2 regions of the Methylophaga sp. UBA3613 genome follow, and region 1 is predicted to be linked to the other one. Evidence: predicted binding sites of a transcription regulator. Region 1 holds the regulator's gene; the other holds the start of a gene.

Region 1 (4,357 bases):
GCCGTGGGTGCTTTAGGTATTGCCATTGGCTTGGGTCTGTATGGTCCAAGGCTGATTCGTACCGTAGGTGGTGAAATTACCGAGCTGGATCAGATGCGAGCCTATTCAATCGCTATGGCTGCTGCTTTGACCGTCATCATTGCCAGTCAGCTCGGATTGCCGGTCAGTACAACGCATATTGCCATTGGTGGGGTATTTGGGGTTGGGTTCCTGCGTGAATGGCTGGATGAATCAAATAAAATCGAACGCCAGATTGATCGCGAAAAAGCCGAAATCAAAGATGATAAAAAGATGCTTAATGCACTGCGCGGCGAATTGAAAAAACTGGAGAAAAAACCCTCCAAAACCGTGGATGAATATCAACGTATTACCGAGCTTTATCGATTGATTGATGAGGAAGAGTCCGCGCTGAAAAAAGCCAAAAAAGTCCTCAAAAAAGAAAAGAAAAACCTGTTCGTTAAACGCGATATGGTGAAAAAGATCGTCACAGCGTGGGTGGTCACCGTTCCAGCAGCGGCAACTTTATCAGCCTGCATCTTCTTTATGATTAGAGGCATCATGCTGTAATCAAATCTTCATTAAACTGACATATTATTTTCAGCTTATTTGTCAGGACGATTTGAACATGCTGAATAAACTTAAAGCATTGCCCATTGCGATTCAGCAATATCTGGTGGTGACCTTCAGCTACTGGGCGTTTACCGTTTCCGACGGTGCGTTACGCATGCTGGTGGTATTGTTTTTCCATCAACTGGGCTACAGCCCGCTTGAAGTGGCAATGCTGTTTGTTCTGTATGAATTTTTCGGCATAGTGACAAACCTGGTCGGTGGCTGGCTGGCCGCCAGAGTAGGGTTAAACGTCACAATGCATCTGGGCTTGTTATTACAGGTTATTGCATTGGCAATGCTGCTGGTGGATCCGCAGTGGCTCACTGTGGCGTATGTCATGGTCGCGCAGGCACTCTCCGGTATTGCCAAAGATTTGAATAAAATGAGTGCCAAATCCAGCATCAAAATGCTGGTGGCTGATAACGCCCAATCAACCTTATTTAAATGGATATCCATCCTTACCGGCTCCAAAAATGCCCTGAAAGGTGTTGGTTTCTTTGTCGGTGCGGCCCTGCTTTCCTGGATCGGTTTTCGTGGCGCGATACTGGCCATGGCGATTGTGCTTCTGGTAGTGTTGATTTTCAGCATCGTCATGTTGCAACGCGATCTGGGTAAAGCCAAAAATAAACCAAAATTCAGTGATATCTGGTCAAAAAGTGCACCGGTGAATCATTTGTCGTTGGCAAGGTTCTTTTTGTTTGGTTCTCGAGATATCTGGTTTGTGGTGGCCTTACCAGTGTTTTTGCATGCCCAATTACAGTGGTCACCTATTTATGTCGGTGGTCTGCTGGCGGCTTGGGTAATTGCTTACGGTATTGTGCAGGCACTTGCCCCTAAGCTGACTGGCTTTTCCAGACAAAATGCTCCTGATGGCTATCATGTCTGGCTATGGTCCTTACCCCTCTTTGTGTTGCCGTTATTGATTGCCGCCTCGGTATATTTTGAATGGGCTGTCATACCTGCTTTAACTGTCGGCTTATTAATTTATGGCGCTATCTTTGCGATCAATTCTGCAATCCATTCCTATCTTATCGTGTCATATGCTGATGCGGCTGGGGTTTCCCTGGATGTCGGTTTTTATTACATGGCTAATGCGGCTGGAAGATTGTTTGGTACATTATTATCTGGCTGGGTCTATCAGGTTTCCGGGTTAGCAGCCTGTCTGGTCATTTCTGCCTTAATGATTCTGTCCGCCAGTTTTATTTCAAAAATGTTACCGCGCAAAGACCAGACTGTATAAAGCTTTCAGCGTTGTTATCAAATTGTCATATTTAGCCGTTAAGCTTTATTCTTAGAAAAATAGTTCAGGAAAAAATCGGATATGAGCATATCAGTATTACTGGTTGAAGATGACGCCGCCATTCGTGACATGATTAATTTCAGTCTGCGTCAAACGGGATTTACCTGCGAAGCAGTCAAGGATGGCGAAACGGGGCTGGATTGGTTGAAAAATCAACAACCAGACATGATTTTGCTGGACTGGATGTTACCTGGAATTGATGGCATCGAGTTTATCCGCCGTCTGCGTGCCAATGAGTTTTTAGCATCCATTCCCGTGATTATGCTCACCGCCAAAGGCGAAAGTGAAGATATGGTGAAAGGTCTGAGCGTCGGTGCTGATGACTATATTAATAAACCATTTTCCCCACCTGAATTAATTGCACGAATTAAAGCGGTTTTACGTCGTTGTCGTCCGATGGAAGATGATGATGCCCAGAAATTGCAGATGGGTGAACTGGTTATGGATACCAAAAGCCACCGGGTCTCGGTGAATGGTGAACGCATTGAATTGGGACCGACCGAATTCCGTTTACTACACTTTTTTATGAAAAACCCAGAGCGAGCCTATAACCGCTCCCAGCTGCTGGATTTTGTCTGGGGCGATACCGTATATATAGAGGAGCGCACAGTGGATGTGCACATTCGTCGTCTGCGTAAGGCGCTGGAACCCAGCGGTCATGACAACCTGGTACAAACCGTTCGCGGTGTCGGTTACCGTTTTTCTGCTGAATAGCAGGATCGTCTGATGCAATGGGATTATTGGCGTTTACTGACCGTGCTCAGTCTGGCCGGTTTTGTGGGACTGGTCGTTGGTCATATGATGGCTTTTCTGTTTGTCGCTGCACTTATTTACATTTTCTGGATGCAGAGTAAATGGAACCAGTTGCAGGCATGGCTGGATAAACCTAAGAAAAACAGTTCTCCGCAAGCCGAAGGGGTTATTAATGACGTGTGTCGGCAGATCGAACAGATGCGCGCACAAAACAGCAGTCGTAAAAAAAAGCTCACCGGTTATTTAAAACGTTTCCAATCGGCCACTGCGGCTTTACCTGATGCGGTGGTGGTAATGGGCGAGTTTGGTCAAGTCAGTTGGGCCAATACCTCAGCCATGACGTTATTGGGAATCAACTGGCCGCATGACAATGGCGTCAGAGTCAATAATCTGGTTCGCGACCCGGCATTCCAAAAATTACTGGAACTTGATGGTGACGCCGAGGAATCGGTTATAGCCGTTTCACCGATGAATGATCGCATTCAGCTTGAATTCAAAGTCGTTCGGTATGCAAGCAAGGACAGGTTGCTGATCGCCAGAGATATCACCCAGACACAGAAACTGCAGCGTATGCGGCGTGATTTTGTGGCCAATGTATCGCATGAATTGCGTACACCATTGACGGTTTTACGGGGGTATCTGGAAACCTTGACCACGGAAAGTGATCAGGAGCTCTGGCAACAGGCTTTACCGGTAATGCAGCAACAAAGCCAACGAATGCATCTTATGATCAAGGATCTGCTGGCATTATCTCAACTGGAAACCGGTGAAAAGCCGTTGCAACACCGACCTACGGATATCTGCAAGTTATTGCATAGCGTGGTGGAGGATGCCAAACGACTGGAACATTTTCATCAACATCAGATCAACCTGCATTGTTTGAGTGAAAAATGGCTAATGGCAGATGCTGATGAACTACGCAGCGCAATCTCCAATCTGGTCTTTAATGCAGTCAAATATACCCCAGCAGAAACCCAGATCGATGTCAGATGGGATATCGAGGGTGAGTTTGCTGTTATTGAGGTAAAAGATACCGGTGAAGGTATTGCCCAGCATCATCTCGACCGCTTAACAGAACGCTTTTACCGTGTTGATAGTGGTCGTGCCAGGGAAACCGGTGGTACAGGACTTGGGCTGGCCATCGTCAAGCATGTGTTGCAACGACACAAAGCTGAACTGTTGATTCAGAGTGCTATTGGTGAAGGTTCAAGTTTTAAATGCTGTTTTCCCGCCAAAAATGTGATGGATAAAATAGACATTTAGCCTTACTGACTACTGTTTTCGGTCATGTCACAGTATTGTCATATTTCTTTCATATCCTTGTCACAGTTAATCGCGATACTGCTCGGGTGCTCAACGCGGTAAGCGTTGGAACTTATTTTTAACCCAAGGAGTTAATGACTCATGTTCAAGAAAAAATTTGCTTTATACGGCGCCGCTTTGGCAATGACGTTTTCCGCTGCCAGCTTTGCAGACGTCGATCCAAACCTGCCAGAATATGAAAAAACAAGCGGTGTTTCAGGTAGCTTATCAAGCGTCGGTTCTGACACATTAGCTAACTTGATGACCTTGTGGGCAGAAGAGTTCAAACGTGAATATCCTAATGTCAGCATCCAGATTCAAGCGGCTGGTTCTTCAACTGCGCCTCCTGCGTTAACTGAAGGTACATCAAACGTTGGGCCGATGAGCCGTGAG
Region 2 (4,357 bases), on a different contig from region 1:
TCACACAGAAAAACGTTATGTAATTGAAACGCCACTGAGCGTTGGCGGGCATAGCTGGCCGATTGAAATTACCCTGACCAATCGCGATACTATGTTGTTTCGAATGTTACTGGGACGTACTGCCATGACGACTGGTAATATATTGGTTAATCCGGCATTGTCCTATCAAGCAAGCCCCGCATTCCACGACACTACCCAAGCGCCTAGAGATGAAGCGCTTGATGGAGAATCTGCATGAAAATAGCCATTTTGTCCCGTAATTCGAAGCTGTATTCCACTCGCCGATTGGTTGAGGCAGCGGAGGCACGAGGTCACGAAGTGGATGTGCTGGATGTGCTGCGTTGTTATATGAATATCACCTCGATGAAACCGGAGGTGCATTACAAGGGCGAGAATCTGACCGGTTATGATGCGGTGATTCCTCGGATCGGGGCTTCGGTGACCTTTTACGGAACTGCTGTACTGCGCCAGTTTGAAATGATGAATGTATATCCACTGAATGAGTCAGTGGCGATCAGTCGTTCACGCGATAAACTTCGCGCTCTGCAATTACTGTCACGCCGCGGAATTGGTCTGCCAGTAACGGGGTTTGCACATCGTCCGGATGATGTCGACGATTTAATCAAGATGGTCGGTGGTGCGCCGCTGGTGATTAAATTATTGGAAGGTACCCAGGGCATCGGTGTGGTATTGGCAGAGACTGCTGGGGCAGCTGAGAGTGTTATCGAAGCCTTTATGGGCATGAAAGCCAATATCTTGGTGCAAGAATTTATCAAAGAAGCCGGCGGTGCGGATATTCGCTGTTTTGTAGTGGGTGAGAAAGTGGTTGCCGCAATGAAACGCCAGGGTAAAGAGGGCGAGTTCCGATCCAATCTGCATCGTGGGGGCAGTGCCAATTTAATCCGCATTACACCGGCAGAGCGGGCTACCGCTGTCAGGGCAGCCAAAACGATGGGTCTGAATGTGTGCGGTGTGGATTTATTGCGTTCGAACCATGGACCAGTCGTGATGGAGGTTAATTCTTCGCCAGGGCTTGAAGGTATCGAATCAGCAACCGGTAAGGATATTGCCAGTTTGATTATTGATTTTATTGAAAAGAACTCTGTTTCAGGAACCACTAAAACCAAAGGCCGTGGTTAATGCCTGACGAGTTGATTATTGCCGGGCAAAAAATCGGCCCCGGACAAAATAAAGTAGTTGATGTAGCCCTACCGGATTTGTATATGCATACCTCTTTGAGTATGCCTGTTCAGGTGATGCGTGGACGACGTGACGGGCCTGTTTTATTTGTGTCCGGTGCGGTACATGGAGATGAAATTGTCGGCGTGGAAATAATTCGTCGGCTGGTTAGAAGTAAACGGCTTAAAAGCCTTAAGGGGACGTTGATAACCATCCCGGTGGTTAACGTATATGGTTTTATCAATCAAACGCGTTATCTGCCAGACCGCCGGGATTTAAACCGCTGTTTTCCCGGTTCTGAAGAGGGTTCTCTGGCGGCGCGCCTCGCCAATCTTTTTATGAGCGAGGTGGTGAATAAGTGTACCCATGGCGTAGATTTACATACTGCAGCCATTCACCGCGATAACCTGCCACAGATTCGTGCAGCGTTGGATAATCCTGCCGTTGAAGAAATGGCGAGAGCATTTAATGCCCCGGTTATTTTGAATTCAGGATTGATTGAGGGCTCTTTGCGTTATGCCTGTCAACAGGCCAATGTGCCGGTTATCGTCTATGAAGCCGGTGAAGCATTACGTTTTAATGAACTGGCGATTCGTGCTGGTGTCAGAGGCGTATTGGCGGTAATGCGTAAGCTGGGCATGTTGACTGAATCACGCACGAAACATTTAAAACCGGTAGAACCATTTGTCGCGCGTTCAAGCAGTTGGGTGAGGGCACCGCAAAGCGGAATTTTCAGAATGCTGGTTCCTATGGGAGCCCACGTGACCAAAGGCGATATTCTGGGAATGGTCGCGGCCCCATATGGTGATGAAAAATCGGAAACCAAAGTGGTCGCAATCTGTAGTGGCGTGATCATTGGCAGAACCAATATTCCTCTGGTCAATGAGGGTGAGGCGCTGTTCCATATTGCGCGTTTTAATCGCCCTGACGAAGTTGCGGACAGTGTGGAGGCGTTCAATACCAATCTGGATCCATCAACAGATACCAGCGTTCCAGAAGAGCAACCAATTATCTAGGCCTGCGATTCATCTCGTTACGTAGTAGTGCTGTCATAATATTTTTGCAATTTATCCGTAAAATAGTGACAATCCCGCGATTTAACTGAAGCCAAAGGGGGTCATACTGATGACACAAACCCATGCCAATCTTGATACACACTCACCTGATGTTGCCCCTGAAGAGTGGAGTGCGCAACATAGCAGTAAGCTTTATGGTGTGCGTGATTGGGGGACGGATTATTTTGATATTTCCGCCGATGGCAATGCGGTCGTCAGTTTGCAGTTTGGTGAAAAGACTATTCATGTTCCATTGATCGATATTGTTAATGGAATGAAAGAGCGTGGCCTGGATATGCCCGCTGTATTACGCATTGAAAACCTGCTGGATTTGCGAATTACCCAACTGAACGAGGCTTTTGCCCGGGCGATTAAAACAGCTGGCTATAAAAATCACTATCGCGGTGTATTCCCAATCAAGGTGAATCAGCAATGCCACGTTATTGAGGAAATTGCTGATTATGGTCGTCGCTACCATCATGGTCTGGAAGCGGGCAGTAAAGCCGAATTAATTATTGCTATTTCACAGCTTCGTGACCATGACAGTTTGATTATCTGTAATGGATATAAAGACGAAGAATTTATTGAACTGGGTTTATATGCCCGTCAAATGGGGATTCCATGCTTTTTTGTATTGGAAACCGCCACGGAGCTCTCCACTATTCTGGAACGCAGTAAAGCGTTAGGGATTGATCCGCTGATAGGTTTACGTATTCGTCTGGCTTCGACAGTTGAAGGTCATTGGAATGGTGACAGTGGAGACCGTTCTATTTTTGGCCTCTCTACCAATGCACTGCTTGAAGTTATCGACCAGCTCAAAAAAGCCGATATGTTGCATTGCCTGCAGTTACTGCATAGCCACTTAGGTTCACAAATTCCCAATATCCGTAACATCCGTAGTGGCGTAATGGAAGCCTGCCGTTTTTACACCGGCTTAATCGAAGAAGGCGCACCGATGGGTTATATGGACCTTGGTGGCGGTTTGGCAGTCGATTACGAAGGTGCCCGTTCGAACAGTACACACAGTATGAACTACGGGCTGGACGAATATTGCTACAACATTATCGAAACCTTGCAGGAATGTCTGGATCCGCTGGATATCGAACACCCAGTCGTCATTACTGAATCTGGTCGGGCATTGATTGCCTATTCTTCCATGTTGTTATTTAACGTATTGGAAGTCCGTGATCATAAACCTGGCACGATTCCGGAGATTGTTCCGGATGATAGTCCGGATATGCTGGTGAACCTCTATGCCGTGCTGAATAATGTAAAACTGCAGAACCTCCAGGAGTGTTACAACGATGCCATATATTATCGTGATGAATTACGTGAGTTATTCCATCACGGTCAGGCAACTCTCCGTGAACGGGCTTTAGCCGAGAATGTTTCATTGGCCATTTTGGAAAAAATCTCAGAATTGTTGCCCCAGGCACGCAGGGTTTCTGCTGAACTGGAAAGTCTGCCAGAGTTACTGTCCGATATTTATTACGGTAATTTCAGTCTGTTTCAATCGTTGCCGGATATCTGGGCAATTGATCAGATCTTCCCCATCATGCCGATTCATCGCTTGAATGAAAAACCCACTCGCGCAGCGGTCATCGCAGATATGACCTGTGATTGTGATGGCAAAATTGATTCGTTTTCCTATGAAGAGGGTATTCGTAAAACGTTGCCATTACACCCACTTATAGAGGGTGAGGAATATTATCTGAGCGTATTTCTGGTTGGAGCGTATCAGGAAACCCTTGGTGATTTGCATAACCTGTTTGGTGATACCAACGTGGTCAGTGTGCATATTAACGAGGATGGCAGCTTTGATTTTGTCCGTGAGTTTCATGGCGATAGTATTGCCGATGTACTCAGCTACGTGGAATACGATCCGAAAGTAATGCAGGAACAATTCCGGAAATTGGCTGAACAAGCTGTGCGAGATGGCAAGATTTCGGTTCCAATGCGTCAACAAATGTTACGTGCCTTCAGCGACAGCATGAATGGCTACACCTTCTTTGAAAGATAACTGCAGATTTATAAGGATTCAACAATGTCAAAAGTGATCATTATTGGCGCCGGTGGTGTTGGCGGCGTCGTTACGCATAAATGTGCCCAATTACCGGAAGTGT

The links. Region 1 encodes PhoB, which activates phosphate uptake and scavenging genes when phosphate is short. Its sites were predicted from a motif close to GNNTGTCATAAAACTGTCANAT; they were not measured.
Region 2: speA (biosynthetic arginine decarboxylase) is a predicted target of PhoB. The motif match lies at 2,224-2,245, and genes of this name have one in related genera.

Annotation. Positions count from the first base shown of each region.
Region 1 is NZ_DFLS01000007.1:16,490-20,846, reverse strand. Features, by position in the region: gene B3S93_RS08750 (inorganic phosphate transporter) at 1-567, shown strand, start outside; gene arsJ (organoarsenical effux MFS transporter ArsJ) at 626-1,849, shown strand; gene phoB (phosphate regulon transcriptional regulator PhoB) at 1,931-2,623, shown strand; gene phoR (phosphate regulon sensor histidine kinase PhoR) at 2,636-3,925, shown strand; gene B3S93_RS08730 (PstS family phosphate ABC transporter substrate-binding protein) at 4,067-4,357, shown strand, end outside.
Region 2 is NZ_DFLS01000006.1:350,072-354,428, reverse strand. Features, by position in the region: gene B3S93_RS07885 (ATP-dependent zinc protease) at 1-238, shown strand, start outside; gene rimK (30S ribosomal protein S6--L-glutamate ligase) at 235-1,140, shown strand; gene B3S93_RS07875 (succinylglutamate desuccinylase/aspartoacylase family protein) at 1,140-2,195, shown strand; gene speA (biosynthetic arginine decarboxylase) at 2,305-4,254, shown strand; gene B3S93_RS07865 (saccharopine dehydrogenase family protein) at 4,279-4,357, shown strand, end outside.